3 regions of the Delftia sp. CH05 genome follow, and region 1 is predicted to be linked to each of the others. Evidence: riboswitches for the same ligand, from Rfam matches in the RefSeq annotation. Region 1 holds a riboswitch; each other region holds the start of a gene.
The links. A riboswitch is a leader RNA that binds a small molecule or an ion and turns the genes downstream of it on or off. The one in region 1 is predicted to bind cobalamin.

Region 1 (5,548 bases):
AGAACAGATAGAGGTGATGGACGTTGCTGGACATGGCGGGCCTGAGGCGTTTGCAGGAATGCCGCGATTGTTCAATTGCAGCTGCCAGCCGGCCCTCCCAGGCCTGTCCAGCACGCGGCTGGCAGGCGCTGCCGCCGGTTGACATTCTGTCCACTGCAAGAAGCGGGATGCAGGCGCTGCTGCGGCGCCCTAGACTGCGGCAATTGCCCACAGCGCCCATACCGCCAACCGCGCCCGCCATGCACAACCTCCGTCTTTTCGACAACGAAGCTTGCGAATCCGCCCCGCCCTGCCAATGGACGCAGATGGAGCACCAGCTCGACGAGCACGGCTGTGCCCGGCTACCCGGCCTGCTGGACGCGCAGCAATGCCGTGACCTGGCGGCCCTCTACACCAGGGAAGACGGTTTTCGCTCCCGCATCGTCATGGCCCGCCACGGTTTCGGGCGTGGCGAATACCGGTATTTCGACTACCCCTTGCCACCTCTGCTGCAGAGGCTGCGCGAACAGCTGTATTCCCGCCTGGTGCCGGTGGCCAACCGCTGGAACCAGCGCATGGGGCTGGATGTGCGCTATCCGGACCGGCTGCGGGACTTCCTGGCGCGCTGCCACGCGCACGGCCAGTTGCGGCCCACGCCGCTGATCCTCCAATACGGCGAGGGCGACTACAACTGCCTGCACCAGGATGTCTATGGAGAGCATGTGTTTCCGCTGCAGGTGGTGTTGCTGCTGTCGCGGCCGGGGCAGGACTTTGCGGGCGGGGAATTCGTCATCACCCAGGCCGATGGCGACCGGCAACGGGCCGATGTGATGGCGTTGGACCAGGGCGATGCGCTGGTCCTGGCCGTGCGCCACCGGCCCGTGCCGGGGCGGCGCTCAGGCTACCGCCGCGCGGCCATGCGCCATGGCGTCAGCCGCGTCCGAAGCGGCCATCGCCATACCGTGGGGCTGATCTTTCATGACGCACTCTGATATGACGCACTTTGATGGACGGCCGGTATGAGCACGCTGGATCTTTTTGCCGATGAATCTCCCATGGGCATCGAACCCATTGGGCCCCAGTCCGTGGTGCTGCGCGGCCATGCCCTGCCCCGTGCGGCACCACTGCTGGCTGCGGTGGACGGCGTCATGGCCCAGGCGCCGCTGCGCCATCTGGTCACGCCGGGCGGCTTCACCATGTCGGTGGCCATGACCAACTGCGGCGCGCTGGGCTGGACCAGCGACCGGCGCGGCTACCGCTACAGCGCCATCGACCCGGTCAGCGGCCAGCCCTGGCCCGCCATGCCCGCCGTGTTTGCGCAGCTGGCGGGCGAAGCGGCCGCCGCTGCGGGTTTCGAGGGCTTCGCGCCCGATGCCTGCCTGATCAACCAGTACCTGCCCGGCAGCCGCCTGTCCCTGCACCAGGACCGCGACGAGCGTGACCTTGGCGCGCGCATCGTCTCGGTGTCACTGGGCATGCCGGCCACATTTCTGTTTGGAGGGCTTGCGCGCGCGGACAAGACGGCCAGGGTGTTGTTGCGGCATGGCGACGTGGTGGTCTGGGGCGGCGTGGATCGGCTGCGCCACCACGGCGTGTTGCCGCTCAAGGACCAGCCTCACCCGCTGCTGGGCGGGCGGCGCATCAATCTCACGTTTCGCAAGGCGGGTTGAATGGCGGGGTCGACATGGATGGGCTGAACAGCAGTGATCGCTTCGCTGGCCTGGACTGGGGCCGCATTGGCACCCAGCTCGATGCAGAGGGCCATTGCCTGCTGCCACGGCTGCTGAATGCGGATGAAAGCCGCGCCCTGGCTAGCGAGGCGGCCATGCGCAATGGCCTGCCGCCCTCCCTCGACACATGGCGCCCGGTGCTGTACCGGCACCTGCTTGCCATTGCCAATCGCTGGCGTGCCCAAATGGACATGCAGCCTGCCCTGCCCGCCTCGTTCGAGGCCTTCGGGCAGCTGGGCCACCAGCGCGGCCAGATGCATCCGCAGTCGCACCTGCTGCATGTGGCGCAGGCGGGCCATGCGCCGCTGCGCTCATACAGCGAAGGTGCGGCGGTGTTCCCGCTGCAGCTGGTGCTGCTGCTGTCCCGGCCGGGCCAGGATTTCGAGGGCGGCGAATTCGTGATGACCGAGCAGCGCCCGCGCATGCAATCGCGCCCCATGGTGCTGCCGCTGGGCCTGGGGGATGCGGCCATCATCGCCACGGGGCCGCGCCCGGTGCGCGGTGCGGCAGGCTTTTACCGCGTGCATCTGCGGCATGCCATCAGCCGCGTTCACCGTGGCGAGTGGCTGGGTGTGGAGCTGCTGCTGCACGACGCGCCGCAGGCTACCGACGCGAGCCGCTGGCTATAATGCCGCGCCTGCAAAGGCATCCGTGCATCAGGTGTCCACATGCCAGCCATGGGGATGAAACGGGAACAAGGTGACTGCCAGCAAATGCTTTTTGCGCTGCCGGCACAGGCCTTGGCTGCCCCCGCAACGGTAAACAAGTCAAGGCGCTCCACGCCTGTCCCGCCAGTCTCCGCAACCCTGCGGAGGGGCGATGACAGGCTGTCACTGGTCCATGGCGTGGTCTGCAACATGCAGCTTTTCGCGGGTGGATTGGGAAGACGGGGCGCTGGGCGCAAGGCATGTCCTTGCGCCGCTTGTGAGCCCGGAGACCGGCCTGCTGCGTTTCGCGCCCGCTGAGCGGGCGCTTTCTTGACTGTCTGCGGGGTGCGGATGGCAACGTCCTGCGCCCTTTCCTCCCACGCTGGCTGGAGAGGTGGCAGTGCCTTGCTTTCGCATCAGACGGTCGAAGACCGATGTTCGAAATGCATTCTTCCTTTTCCAGGATTTCCAGCGCTCGCGCTGCCCAGTCCCTTTCCGTGCGGCTGAGCCCGCTGGCCCTGGCCTGTGCCTTCATCTGCCTGCCGGCGCAGGCTCAAACCCAAACCCAAACGCCAACGCCCCAATCAACCGCCCTGCCCGAGGTCCAGGTCACCGGCCAGGCCGAACGCATCGGCCAGCAACTGGCCCAGCCTGCGCGCTCGGCCAGCCATACCGGCGTCTCCAACCAGGAAGTGCCGGCCAGTGTGGATGGTGTTTCTGCCGAGCAGATGCAGGAGCGCGGCGACTACGCCCTGGTGGACGCCGTCACGCGCACCGTGGGCCTGACCTCCAGCAGCACGCCGGGCAATGGCGGCCTGTCCTTCAGCAGCCGCGGCTTTGCGGGCGTGAACTCCGTGGGCGTGGCCGAAGACGGCATGGTGCTGGGCGTGGCCGCCGGCACCACGGCCTATCCGGGTGACAGCTGGGGCTACGAGCGCATCGACGTGCTGCGCGGCCCGGCCTCGCTGATGTACGGCAGCGGCACCATGGGCGCCACGGTCAACGCCATCCGCAAGCAGCCCAGCCGCACCAGCTCGGCCGAGGTGCTGGTGGGCGCGGGCACGGACGACACGCTGCGCCTGGGCCTGGGCGTGACCGGCGCCCTGGGCGCCTATGCCAGCTACCGCATCGACAGCTACACCGCCCGCAGCGCAGGCGAGCGCGATCTGGACCAGTCGCGCAACGGCAAGTTCATGAGCACGCTGCGCTTGGAGCCCACGAGCGACCTGCAGATCGACCTGATTGCCGACCGCAGCGTGCAAAAGCCCAGCCGCTACTGGGGCACGCCCGGCCTGGACGGCAAGGTGGTGGAGTCGCTGCGCGACCGCAACTACAACGCCGAAGACAGCGTGCTGCGCTATGCCGACGAGCGCCTGCGCGCCAAGGTGCAATGGAAGGCCAATGACTGGCTGACGGTGCGCAACGAGCTGTACCACGTGCAGTCGGACCGCCACTGGCGCAACATCGAGGCCTACGCGCTCAACCCCGCCACCTGGACCGTGGGCCGCTCCGACTACCTGGAAATCCTGCACGACCTGGAGCAGACCGGCAATCGCCTGGGCCTGAACGTGGACCGGGGATCGCACAAGATCGCCATGGGATGGGAGGCCGCACGCATCAACCTGCGGCTGTCCAACAACTCGCCCTACGGCGGCTCGTCCACGGTCTCGGCCTGGGACCCCGTGCATGGCAGCTGGGCCAGCCCCGATGTCACCAAGGCCAAGACCGAAACCGGCGTGACCCAGCATGCGCTGTACCTGGAGGATGCCTGGCGCATCAGCAACCGCTGGCTGGCCATGGCCGGACTGCGCCGCGATGTCTACAGCTTTGCCAGCCATTCCCTGGTGGGCGGCACGGATTTCAACAAGACGCTGGCCGCCACCTCCTGGCGCCTGGGCCTGACCTATGAGCTGGCCCGCGACACCCATGTCTATGGGCAGATCAGCTCGGGCCATGATCCCGTCAACAGCCTGGTCTCGCTGAACCTGGCCAACACGGCTTACAAGCTGAGCAAGGGCCGCCAGGCCGAGATCGGCATCAAGCAGCAGGTGGCAGGCGGGCGCGGCGAATGGACGCTGGCCGTGTTCGACATCAAGAAGGACGACATCATCACGCGCGACCCCGACCGCCCGGCCATCTCCATCCAGGGCGGCAGCCAGTCCTCGCGCGGCGCCGAGGTCACTGCCAACTTCCAGGCCACGCCCGCCCTGCGCCTGGAGGGCAATCTGTCCTATGTGGATGCCCAGTTCGACAAGCTCATCGAGGCCGGCGGCAACCGCGCCGGCAACCGCCCGCAGAACGTGGCCAAGACCACGGCCAACCTCTGGGGCCACTACCGCGTGGGCGCCTGGCAGGCCTCGCTGGGCCTGCGCTACGTGGGTGACCGCTTTGGCAACAACGCCAATACCGTGAACCTGCCCGCCTACACCGTGGCCGACGCCGCGCTGAGCTGGCAGGTGGACGCGCGCACCACCCTGAGCCTGATCGGCCGCAACCTGGCCGACAGGGTCTATGTGGGATCGAGCTACGGCAGCCAGTTCCTGGTCGGGCAAGGCCGCCGCTTCGAGATCGCGGCGCATATCCGGTTCTGATGGCCATGCCGCGCTCCAAAAGCCTCCACGGTCTCCAGGGCCTGTGCGCTGGCGCCCTGGCGGCCACCCTGCTGCTGGCCGGCTGCTCGCGCAGCGATTCCGGCACCACCAGTGAACTGCCGGCACCGGCTGCCGCACCGCAGGCGGCCGTGACCGTCAATGTCTGCGGCAGCCCCGTGACCTACGCCAACGCACCGCTGCGCGCCGTGACCCATGACGTGAACATCACCGAGATGTTTCTCTTTCTGGGCCTGGGCGAGCGGCTGGTGGGCTACAGCGGTATCACGCAGGCCAAGCAGATCGACCCGGCCTTTCAGGCCCAGCTGGCCCGCGTGCCGCGGCTGGCCGAGCGCGAGATGAACCTGGAGGCCATCCTGGGCGCCTCGGCCGACTTCGTCTTCGGCGGCTGGAGCTACGGTTTTCGCCAGGGCCAGGTCACGCCCGAGGTGCTGCAGCGCCACGGCATTGCCTCGTATGTGCTGTCCGAATCGTGCATCCGCGTGGGGCCGCGCAGCCAGGTGGCGCTGGAAGACGGCCTGACCGACCTGCGCAACCTGGGCCGCATCTTCCGCATCGACGCCCATGCCGAGCAACTGGCGCA
Region 2 (5,548 bases), on a different contig from region 1:
TGGCCTGGGCGTGGTTGCCCGAGGAAAACGCCACCACGCCGGCCTTGCGCTGCGCCGGGCTGAAGCGAGACAGGGCGTTGAACGCACCACGGAACTTGAAGGCGCCCATGCGCTGCAGGTTCTCGCACTTCAGGAAGACGCGGGCGCCCAGCGCCTCGTCCAGCGTGCGCGAGGTGAGCACGGGCGTGCGGTGGGCATGGCCCTGGATGCGTTGGGCCGCTGCGGCCACGTCGTCATAGGTGGGAAGGCTTGTCATCGGTACGGGAGAGAAGGGGTTGCTGATCGGCGGGGTGCCGGGAGCTACTTGGCGTAGCTGTAGACCGTGGCGCGCGACACGCCCAGGTGGGCGGCAATGGTCTCCATGGAGCGGCGAAGGTCCAGCAGGCCGTCGCCCTTGAGTTCACGGACCAGGGCGCGCCGCTCCTCGGGCTTGAGGGCGCGCGGCGTGGTCGCCAGGCGCGCCGCGAACTGGTCGATGCGGGCGCGCACCGCGTCGGCACCGGCCCCGGCGCCCATGGGCGCCAGCATTTCGCGGGCCGGCGTGTCGCCGCTGACGGCGGCAAAGCGGTTGAGCATGCTCTGGAAGCCCTGGAACATCGTCAGGTCCACATTCATGCACAGGGCGGCGATGTAGCGGCCCTCGGAGTCGCGGATGCCGATGGACGTGCTCTTGGCCTGGCGGCCATCGGCGAACTGGTTGGGGTAGTTGGCGATGACCTGCTCGTAGCCGGGGTCCTGGATGCGGGCCAGGCCCAGCTCCGTCGCGCCCTGGCCGACCTCGCGGCCCGAGAGATTGTTGTGGATGGCCAGCACCGCATGGGACGGGTCGAGCAGGTCATGCACCACCACCTCGCAGAACGGGGCAAGGGTCTGGCCCAGGCCTTCGGCGATCTTGGCCACCTGTTCCAGCAGTTGGCGCTGCTCGGGAGTGCGTTGTGTCATATTGGACATTTTGTTTTGAATTGGACAAAATGTCAAAACCCAGGCGACCTGCCTCCTTGTCCGTTTCTTGTGCTCCCTGCCATGTTCGACACCCTTGTTCACCTGCTGCAATCCCAGGACGCGCGCTTTCGCGTGATCGAGCACCCTGCCGAGGGCCGCTCCGACCTCGTCGCCGAAATCCGGGGCACCGCCCCCGGCCAGGGCGCCAAGGCCATGCTCTGCAAGAGCCGCGATGCGGCCGGTGCGGGCGATCCCCAGCTGTTCCTGGCCGTGCTGCCCGGCGACCGCAAGCTGGACTTCAAGCGCCTGGCCCAGGCCGTGGGCGTGCGCAAGGCCACGCTGGCCTCGCCCGAGGAGGCCCAGGCCGCCACCGGCTGCGTGATGGGATCGGTGCCGCCGTTCTCCTTCAACCCGCAGGTGCGCCTGGTGGTGGACCCGGCACTGGTGGAGCGCTTTGCCGAGATCGCCTTCAATGCGGGCCGGCTGGACCGCTCCATCGTGCTGGACTCGGCCGACTATGTGCGCATTGCCCGGCCCGCGCTGCACAGCCTGAGCGGGGATGGCGCCGATTGACCCGGGGGCCGGGCGGTGCCCACAATCGCAGCAACGCCCGCACATCCTCTCCTGACCATGACCACCCCTGCCAGGCAGTTCCCCGACCGGCCCGATGCGGCCGGCTTTGTGCGTGCGACGCTGGCTGCCGCACTGGCCCAGGTGCAGTCGCATATGGATGCCGTGGACGCCGGCAGCGGCGAGGCCGAACGCATCCACCAGCTGCGCGTGGCCCTGCGGCGCCTGCGCACCCTGCTGCGCGAATGCGCAGGGCTGGCGCCCGGCATGCGCGCCGAATGGGATGCCCCGCTGGCCCTGGCCTTTGCGCGCCTGGGCACGCTGCGCGATGCCGGCACCCTGGCCGACGTGGTGCGGCCGCTGCTGCAGGACGCCGATGCGCCCTTGTGCGAATGGGCCGTGCCGGATGCCGGGCAGGCCGACGCGGACGCGGCCGCTGCGGTCCGCGAGCTGCAGTTCCTGCAAACGCTGGCCGAGATCCATGCGCTGGCGCAGGCGCCTGCAGGCAAGCGGCAGCCCGGCCTGGTCAGCCTGTCCGCCGCAGGCACGCGCAAGTACCTGGCACGGCGGCTGGCGCGCCTGCACCGCCAGGTGCTGCGCGACGGCCGGCAGTTCGACCGCCTGCCGCTGGCGCAGCAGCACCGCGTGCGCAAGCGGCTCAAGCGCCTGCGCTACCTGGCGGACTTCGCGCGGGAATTCGCGCCCGGAATGTGGCCCGGCAAAAAGGGCCGGCGCTTTGCCGAGGCGCTGGTGCCCGCCCAGGACGCGCTGGGCCTGCACAACGACATGGCCGTGGCGGCCGCGCTTTTTCGTGACCAGGCCGGCACGGATCCGCGCGCCTGGTTTGCCGCCGGCTACCTGCAGGCCCGCCTGGCCACCAGCGCGCGCAGCAGCCGCCGCGCGCTGCGTGCGCTGGCCCACGTGCCGGGCTTCTGGGCCTAGACCGCATCAGCGATAATCCGCCGCTGGCGCACCGCCGCAGCCCCTGGGCCGTGGCGGTGCGCTGTTGCTGAAGGTGCCCCATGCCGCTTGCCGGCCAGGGGTTCAACGGGAAGCAGGTGCGCGATGCCATCGAGGTGGCCGCTCGCAATGCCTGCGCTGCCCCCGCAACGGTCAGCGGAATACAACTCCCCACGCTGGCGCGCCACCCACCGGTTGCGCGCCGCAAGCCACTGTGTCTGGACGGACATGGGAAGGCGGGGATGCCTGCTGCAGCGCGCCCACGATGCGCGCCGCAGCGTTCCGCAAGCCCGGATACCGGCCTTCTGCATTGCTTTCGGACGCCGCGGGAGTGCGCCTGTCCGGTCCGGCCCCAGCCTGCGCTGCCGTGGCCGGCTCCGGCGTGCGCGCCGTGCGGCGTGGTTCAGACGATAGGCCCCACGGGTGACTGGGGCAGTTGGATTCAACGCATGCGCTTCGCTTCTTTGGCCGCCGATTGTTCCGGCCCCTTTCCCCTTCCTCCCTTCCTGCGCCCGGCCACCGCTGCGGCCGTGCTGGCCTGCTGCGCCGCGGCGGCCGGCGCCGCACAGGAACCGGCGGCCGGCAAAGCCGGTGCACCCGCCGACGATGCGCTGGACGCCGTCTTCGTGACCGCCACGGCGCGGCCCGAGGCGCGCAGCCGCATCGCGGGCACCACGCAGACCATCGACCGCGAGGCCATAGAGCGCTCCAGCGCGCGCTCGGTCACCGACCTGCTGGCCGAGAACGCCGTGGGCTTTCTCAGCGAATGGACGGCGGCCCAGACCTCGATGAACCTGCGCGGCGCCTCCACCGACGGCCAGGGGCGCGACTTCCGCAGCCAGGTGCTGGTGCTGGTCAACGGCCGGCGCGCGGGCACGGCCAACCTGTCCAAGCTCAGCCCCTCGGATGTGGAGCGCATCGAGATCGTGCGCGGCCCGTCCTCGGTGATCTACGGCAGCCAGGCCATGGGCGGGGTGGTCAACATCATCATGAAGACGGGGGCTACGGCGCCCGGCACGCGTGCCCAGGTCCAGGCCGGCTCGTGGGACCTGTGGCGCACCGATGCGCAGACGGCCGGCGCCAATGACCGCTTCGACTGGTACTTCGGCGTGAGCGCAGGCGGGCGCGGCGACTACGAGTCGGGCGATGGCGGCACGCGCATGGAGAACACGGGCTGGAAGCGGCGCGGCGCCAGCGGCGCCCTGGGCTGGCAGCTGCACGAGCTGCACCGCGTGGAGCTGCAGCTGCGCACGGACGGCATCTACAACGCGGGCTTTCGCGGATCGGGCGCCAACATCTACAGCCGAGACAACCGCAGCAACCGCTCGCTGGACCTGACCTACGAGGGCGCACTGCCCGGCCAGCGCCTGAGCTGGACGACCCACCTCTACAGCCTGGTCGATACCGATGAGTTCAACTGGGCATCGCCCGTGATCCGCTCGGGCAACAGCGCCGTGCCCGGCACGGCGCGCGACTACAACCACCGCCAGCTGGACGCCACGGGCCTGCGCTTTCAGCCGCGCCTGCGTGTCAGCCAGACCAATGACCTGCTGATGGGCTTCGACTGGGAGCGCAGCAAGCTGCGCTCCGACCGCCTGCGCGTGGCCATGCCGGGCGGCCCGGCGGGCCAGGTTGCGCCCTACGACAACAACCAGACCGAGCAGGTGCACGCGCTGTACGTCGAGGACGCGCAGACCCTGTTCGACGACCGCCTGACCCTGCGCGCCGGCCTGCGCAAGACCTGGGGCACGACACGCTTCGACGAGACGCCCAACCTGGCCCTGGCCCAGGCCAGCACGCGCGACTACGACAACCACACCTGGTCGGCCGGCGCCACCTGGAAGGCCACGGACCGGCTCACGCTGCGCGCTGCGGCCTCCACGGGCTTTCGCGCGCCCACGGCCACGGAGCTGGCCTCGGACTTCACGGCCGTCGGCGGTGGCCGCACCTTCGGCAACCCCAACCTCAAGCCCGAGACCAGCCGCCAGATCGAGGTCGGCGCCGCGCTGCAGCAGCCCGGCTGGCGCGTGGATGCGGCCCTGTTCCAGAACACCATCAGCGACCGCATCATCACCGTCTCGCGCGGGGCCACGACCAATACCTCGGACTACGCCAACAACGCGGCCGACATCGTGGCGCGCGGCCTGGAAATGCAGGCCGACATGGACCTGGCGCGGGCGCTGAACCTGACGGGCCACCAGCTCAAGGCCTGGGCTGGCGGCTACTACCACTTCAGCATGCGGGACAAGGGATCGCCGGCGTCGGCCAATACCGACAAGGTGCAGCGCATGTACCGCTACGAGGCCTCGGCCGGCGTGCGCTACGGGCGCGGCAGCGGGCGGCTGCAGGGCGACTGGAGCCTGCAGCTGTCCACGCTGCTGCGCGGTCCCATGTGGTACGACACGGAAGAGTCGCTGCTCATCCCGCAGGGCGAGCCCCGCAGCACCTTCATCCACCGCAAGGGCGCCTTCACCATCTGGAACCTGCGTGCCGACTACCGCGTGTCGCCGGGCGTCAAGCTGTTCGCGGCCGTGAACAACCTGTTCGACCTGAACCGCCACCCCATCTTCATCGCGCTGGACCGTGCGCCCTGCATCGCCAACCCGGCGTACCAGAACGGCGGCTGCGGAACGTCGATGGCGGGCCGCGAACTCATGGTCGGCCTGCAAGCAGAGTTTTGAGGACCATGGCATGAGGCAATCCAGCACCACGCGCCGCCAGTTGCTGCGCCAGGGCGCGGCAGCGGCCCTGGCCTGCGGCCTGCCCGCGGCCTGGGCCGACACCGTCGCTGCAGGCGGTCCGGTGGTGCTGCAGGATGCGCTGGGCCGGCGCGTGGAGATTGCCGCGCCGCCGCAGCGCATCGTCTCCATCTTTGCCTCCAATACCGAGCTGGTGGCCGCGCTGGGCCTGCTGGACCGCGTGGTGGGCGTGGAGGATTTCACGCGCTTTCCACCGGGCGTGGAGCGCATTCCCAAGGTGGGCGGGCGGCTGGGGTTCTCGGTGGACGCCGTGGTGGCGCGCCAGCCGGACCTGGTCATCGTCACGCCCGCGCGCCAGGCGGCGCACCAGCTGGTCG
Region 3 (5,548 bases), on a different contig from region 1:
CCAATGTGTTCAAGGACTTGTTTGCCGGGCTGCGCGACATCGTGGGCGGGCGGTCAGCCACCTATGAGCGCGAGCTGCAGCGGGCGCGCGAGATTGCGCTCAAGGAGCTGGAGGAACGCGCCCAGGAACTGGGCGCGAATGCCGTGGTGGGGGTGGACCTGGATTACGAAGTGCTGGGCCAGGGCAGCGGCATGTTGATGGTGTCTGCCAGCGGCACGGCCGTGGTGCTGGAGTAGGCAGGGCCATCGGCCAAGCGGGCCAAGCGGGCCAAGCAGACCAGCGAAGTCAACGCGGCGCCGTGTTCGGCAACTGCAGGCAGCGGGCCAGCGCCCGCGCCGCCTCGCCCAGGCGCGGGCCGGGGCGGGAGACCACGTCCGTCTCGACCAGGTCCAGCGCGCAGATGCGGCCGGAGCGCACGGCGGGCATGCGGCTCCAGCCGGGGCGGGTGGCAAAGCTGGCCGATGGCGTCTGCGGCGTGTGGATGATGAGTTCCGGCTGCTGGCGCAGCACGTATTCGGGCGTGATGCGGGGGAAGGGACCCAGGTTGGGCGGCAGCACATTGCGCGCGCCCAGGCGCTGCAGCAGCTGGCCTATGAAGGAGTCCGGCCCTGCCGCATAAGGCGTGGCGTCCACCTCGAAATACACCTTCTGCCCGGCGGGCGTGAGCGCCGCCAGCGCCTTAGCCTGCTGGTCCACCTCGGCCTGCATGCGCGCCAGCAGGGCGTTGGCGCGCTGCACCTGCAGCAGCTGGTCGAGCTTGTGCAGTACCTGCTCCAACTGCGCCATGTCGTTGGCGTCCAGTGCCAGCACGGGAATGCCGAAGCGCTCCAGCTGTGCGATGACGGGTGCGGAATACGCCATCAGCACCACGTCGGGCCTGAGCCGCACGGTGGCCTCGACCAGCGGGGCAAAAGTGTGGCCCAGCTTGGGCAGGGCGGCCACGCGCGCCGGGTGGTTGGAGAACTCGTCCACGCCCACGATGCGCTCGCAGGCGTCCAGCGCGCACAGCGATTCGGTCAGCGAGGGCAGCAGCGAGACGATGCGCTGCGGCACGCGCGCCAGGCGCACCTGGCGCCCGCGCATGTCGGTGACGGTGTACGGCGTGCCTGTGCTCGCGCCTGTGCTGCCTTGGTTCGCATCCACCGCCTTTTGCGCGACGGCGCCGCCCGCGCAGGCCAGGGCGGCGATCAGCAGCAGAAGGCGGGGCAGGCGCACAAGCAGGTGCATGGCGGTCAGGGCAGGGGAGTCCAGCGCACGCTGACGAACACGGTGCGGCCTGCGTTCGCATAGCCGCGCGTGGGGGCGTAGTCGCGGTCGGCGATGTTGTTGACACGGGCCAGCAGCGTCCATTGCCTGGTCAGCTGGCGCTGGGCGTAGAGGTTGACCACGCCGTAGCCGCCCAGCTTGAAGGTGTTGGCCTCGTCGGCATAGCGGCCGCTGTACAGCTGCGCTTCGCCGCCCAGCGTCCAGCCGGCCGCCTGGGTGTCGGCGTTGAGCTTGAGCATGCGCTTGGAGCGGTAGGGCAGCAGCTTGCCGGTCTCCAGGTTCTCGGGGTTCATGAAGTCCAGCGAGGCGCCCAGGTTGGCGCTGCCCAGGCGCGTGCTGCCCGCCAGCGTCAGGCCGGTGATCTCCACGCTTTGCCAGTTGCGGTAGCAGTTGCAGGGAACGGCGCTGTTCCAGTCGTAGGTGATGAGGTTCTTGAACTTGTTGCGGTAGACCACGGCCGAGAGGCGGTTGGCACCGGCCGCATAGTGCAGGCCCGTTTCCACGTTGGTGCTGCTTTCGGGCTTGAGGTCGGCCGCCGCCTGGCCCGTGAAGCGCTCGTACAGCGTGGGCGTTCTGAAGGCCGTGCCGGCCGATGCCACCCAGCGCCAGCGCTCGTCGATCTGCAGGCCGTAGCCCAGGCCGCCCGTGGTCTTGTTCTGCTGGTCGCGCACCTGGTCGTGGCGCAGGTTGGCGTCGAACTGGTGGCGGCCCTCGGTCAGGCGCCAGCCGGCCGACAGGGAGTTCTGCACGCGCCGGCTGTCGGTGTTCTGCGTCCAGGCGTATTGGGTGTCCAGCTTGTCCTCGCGGCGCTCCAGGTCGATGTTGAAACGGTGCTGGCCCAGCGTGAACAGGTTCTGTAGCAGGTAGTTGGTGGAGCGGCCCTTGGCGCTTTCGGGCGACTGGGTGTGGCGGTCGCTTTGGCTGTCGGTATGGGAGATCTGGACCACGCTTTTGTACATGGCGTTCCAGCCGGCCTGCCAGCGCAAGCTGCCGGTGGTGTTCTTGACCACGTCGTAGTCGTCGAACGGCGGCGGGCTCTGGTCGTAGTGGGTGCGCAGGCGGCTGTGCAGCAGGCTGGCGTCGATCTGGTGGATGCCCGTTTTGTAGCCCGCGTTCAGGCCCAGCGAGGTGTTGCTGTAGCCATCCTTGTCCGGGTTGGGCGAGAAGGTGTTGCCGGGGTAGACGTCGAAGCCGTCGCTGCGCTCGTCCGCCAGGTTCAGGCCATAGGTGAAGCCGTTGGCTCCGCCCTGGAATCCTGTGGCCAGCTTGCTGGTGCCCTGGTTGCCTATGCCCGCCTCGGCATAGGCGCGGGTCTGGCCGTCCGCCCGCTTGGTGAAGATCTGGATCACGCCGCCCATGGCGTCTGAGCCATAGATGGCGGCGGCCGGGCCGCGCAGCACTTCGATGCGCTCGATCTGCGCCAGCGGCAGGGTGGACCAGACCGCGCCGCCCTGCAGCTCCTGCGAGCTGTAGCGCACGCCGTCGATGAACACGGCAGTGTGCTGGTTGCTGGTGCCGCGCAGGTAGACCGAGGTGACCTGGCCCGGCCCGCCATTGCGGTTGATCTGCACGCCCGGCACCTGCACCAGCAGGTCGGCCACGCCGGTGGCGCCGCTGCGGGCAATGGTCTCGGCGTCGATCACGGTCATGTCGGCCGTGACGGTGCGCAAGGACTGCTCGCTGCGCGAGGCGGTGACGACCACGGTATCGAGCTGGGAGGCCTGTGCGCGCTGCGCCTGTTGTGCCTGTTGTACCTGTGCTTGGGCCTGGCAGGCCAGCAGCGAGGCCGCAGCCAGGGCGGACAACGTGCGCAGTACGGGGAACGCCGAGGGCGAGCGAAGAGCGGCGCCAGGGGCGCGCGCGAGGGCGAGGGTGTGCATGGATGCGAGCCAGTTGCGCGCCAGCGACCCCGCCGGCACGGAAACCACAAAGACCGGCTGCGCTGCATGCGCGGCCGGCCGCCTGTTGGCCGGTATCCAGACTGGTGACGCACTCGCCAAGGCCTTCCCGGGCTGTACGCCCAGTGGCACGGGTTTGGCGGGGGCCGGTGCCATGCACGCGGCGTTTCACTCACTGTTGCGGGGGCAGTACATGCGGGCGGCTTTATCTGGCCGCCCCATGTTTCCCGTTTAACCGCAGCCCCTGGGGCTGCTGGCACCAACGGCGGCGATTGTACGGCGGGGCGTTCAGTGCCGATGTAAAGCTTGCTTGACATGCCCGCGGGTGGCATCGCACAATGTCAAGCATCCTTTACACATTGCGAGAGACTTCCATGAATCAAACAACGGTCACCAACCGCCGCTACCAGAAGGAGCTGGGATTTGCGCTGCTGCTCTACATGGCGCTGCTTGTCGGGGCGCTTTTGCTCAGCGCCGACATGCAGGCCGGGGCCCTGCGCACGGCCCTGCTGCTCAGCCCCATGCTGGCGTTTGCGCTGGCCGTGCGGGCCATCGTACGCTTGGTGCGCGATACCGACGAGTTCCTGCGCAAGTCCATGCTGGAGCAACTGGCGATTGCGGCGGCGGGCACGGCGGGCCTCACCTTCACCTACGGATTCCTGGAAATGGCAGGGTTTCCCAAGCTCAGCATGTTCATGGTGTGGCCCTTGATGGGTGCGCTCTGGGTGGCTGCCTCGGTGGCCCACTGGCTGCGCAGCCGATGAGCCGCGCTGCAGAGGCGGCCCGGCGATGAAAAACACCATCCGTGAACTGCGCGCCGAGCGCGGCTGGAGCCAGGCTGCGCTGGCGGACCTGCTGGGCGTGTCGCGCCAGACCGTGAACGCGATCGAGACGGGCCGCTACGACCCCAGCCTGCCGCTGGCATTCGCCATTGCCCGGGTGTTCGAGACCCGGATCGAGGCGATCTTCCAGGAGGGTTGAGCGCAGCGCTCAGGCCACGATCATGACCAGCAGCACCAGGCCCAGCAGGGCCAGGTAGGCCTTGGCATGCAGGGCATCGGGAATGCGGCCGATCAGCGGGGCTGCCAGCCTGATGCCCGTCCACGATCCGGCCGTCAGCAACGCAAAGGCCTGCAGGTCCACATAGCCCACATGCCAGGGGCTCAGCCCCGCGCCCTGCGATGCCAGCATGTAGGCAGCGGTGCCCGCCACGGCCATGGGCAGGGACAGCGGGCTGGCCATGGCCGTGGCGGCCGCCATGCTGGCGCCGCGCCGGCGCATCAGCGGCACGGTCATCACGCTGCCGCCCACGCCCAGGAAGGCTGCAATCGCGCCAATCGCCAAGCCTGCGATGGCGGCGGGCCTGCGGCCCATGGGCTGCAATTGGGCGGCGGTGCCGTGCACGAAGCCCGGGCGCAGCAGTGCGTCGGCGATGGTCAGGGCCAGGTAGGCGATGAAGGCCCAGCGCACCCATTCCCCGCTGATCCAGGTGGCGGCCGCCGCGCCCGCCACGGCGCCGGCCGCGATGAAGCAGGCCAGCGGCCGCACCTGCTCCCACGGCAGGGCGCCCGCGCGGTGCTGGCGCAGCGTGGCCATGGAGGCGCCGAAAATCATCACGCAGGTGGAGGTGGCCACGGCAATGTGCATGGCAGCCTGGCCAACGGCGGAGTCCGCGCCGTGGATGGAGGTCAGCAGCGCATAAAGCAGCGGAACGGCCACGAAGCCGCCGCCAAAGCCGAAGAGCACGGTGGTCACGCCGGCAAGCACACCGAAAGCCAGCAGCAGGAGAGGGAACACAGACAGTCCTTTGGAAAAAACGAGCAAGGACTGAACCTTAGGATGCTGCGGTTTGGCCTGCTTTCGCGGATAGGTCAATAATCCTTGAATTCCTGCCAAAGCCTGTTGGCTGTTTTCCGGACATTCCCATGCTCAACATCCCGCTGCATTCCGTGGACGCCGTGGCGCGCGATGTGCTGGCCATCGGCACCGACTACACGCCTGGCACGCTGCTGCCCACGCACAGCCACCGGCGTGCGCAGTTTCTCTACGGGATGAGCGGGCTGATGGAGGTGGAAACCGATGACGGTGCCTGGACCATCCCGCCCTACAGCGGCGTGTGGATTCCGGCCAGCAAGCCGCACAGCGTGCGCATGCAGGGCGTGAGCACGCGCAGCCTGTACATCGAACCGGCTGCTGCGCCCCGCCCGGGTGTGCATTGCGAGGCCCTGGTCGTCACCCCGCTGCTGCACCAGTTGCTGCTGTCCTGCGCCGACCTGCCGGCGCTGTACGACGAAGCGGGCCGCGACGGCGCCCTGGTCACGCTGGTGCTGCACGAGCTGGCCTCGGCCCGCAGCCTGCCGCTGTTCGCGCCCATTCCCCGCGAC

Region 2: linked by a shared signal. The riboswitch ahead of GRX31_RS11510 (TonB-dependent receptor) and the one ahead of GRX31_RS17225 (TonB-dependent receptor) in region 1 are both predicted to bind cobalamin.
Region 3: linked by a shared signal. The riboswitch ahead of GRX31_RS24380 (TonB-dependent receptor domain-containing protein) and the one ahead of GRX31_RS17225 (TonB-dependent receptor) in region 1 are both predicted to bind cobalamin.

The regions. Positions count from the first base shown of each region.
Region 1 is NZ_WUMG01000021.1:41,423-46,970, forward strand. Features, by position in the region: gene GRX31_RS17205 (hypothetical protein) at 1-34, opposite strand, end outside; gene GRX31_RS17210 (2OG-Fe(II) oxygenase) at 240-971, shown strand; gene alkB (DNA oxidative demethylase AlkB) at 999-1,649, shown strand; gene GRX31_RS17220 (2OG-Fe(II) oxygenase) at 1,664-2,338, shown strand; cobalamin riboswitch at 2,351-2,669, shown strand; gene GRX31_RS17225 (TonB-dependent receptor) at 2,791-4,947, shown strand; gene GRX31_RS17230 (ABC transporter substrate-binding protein) at 4,947-5,548, shown strand, end outside.
Region 2 is NZ_WUMG01000011.1:29,174-34,721, forward strand. Features, by position in the region: gene GRX31_RS11490 (threo-3-hydroxy-L-aspartate ammonia-lyase) at 1-256, opposite strand, end outside; gene GRX31_RS11495 (helix-turn-helix transcriptional regulator) at 301-942, opposite strand; gene GRX31_RS11500 (YbaK/prolyl-tRNA synthetase associated domain-containing protein) at 1,024-1,515, shown strand; gene GRX31_RS11505 (CHAD domain-containing protein) at 1,573-2,454, shown strand; cobalamin riboswitch at 2,509-2,792, shown strand; gene GRX31_RS11510 (TonB-dependent receptor) at 2,922-5,153, shown strand; gene GRX31_RS11515 (ABC transporter substrate-binding protein) at 5,164-5,548, shown strand, end outside.
Region 3 is NZ_WUMG01000043.1:30,446-35,993, forward strand. Features, by position in the region: gene GRX31_RS24370 (heavy metal-binding domain-containing protein) at 1-236, shown strand, start outside; gene GRX31_RS24375 (ABC transporter substrate-binding protein) at 286-1,227, opposite strand; gene GRX31_RS24380 (TonB-dependent receptor domain-containing protein) at 1,233-3,146, opposite strand; cobalamin riboswitch at 3,217-3,442, opposite strand; gene GRX31_RS24385 (hypothetical protein) at 3,539-3,928, shown strand; gene GRX31_RS24390 (helix-turn-helix transcriptional regulator) at 3,954-4,145, shown strand; gene GRX31_RS24395 (TSUP family transporter) at 4,155-4,961, opposite strand; gene GRX31_RS24400 (AraC family transcriptional regulator) at 5,090-5,548, shown strand, end outside.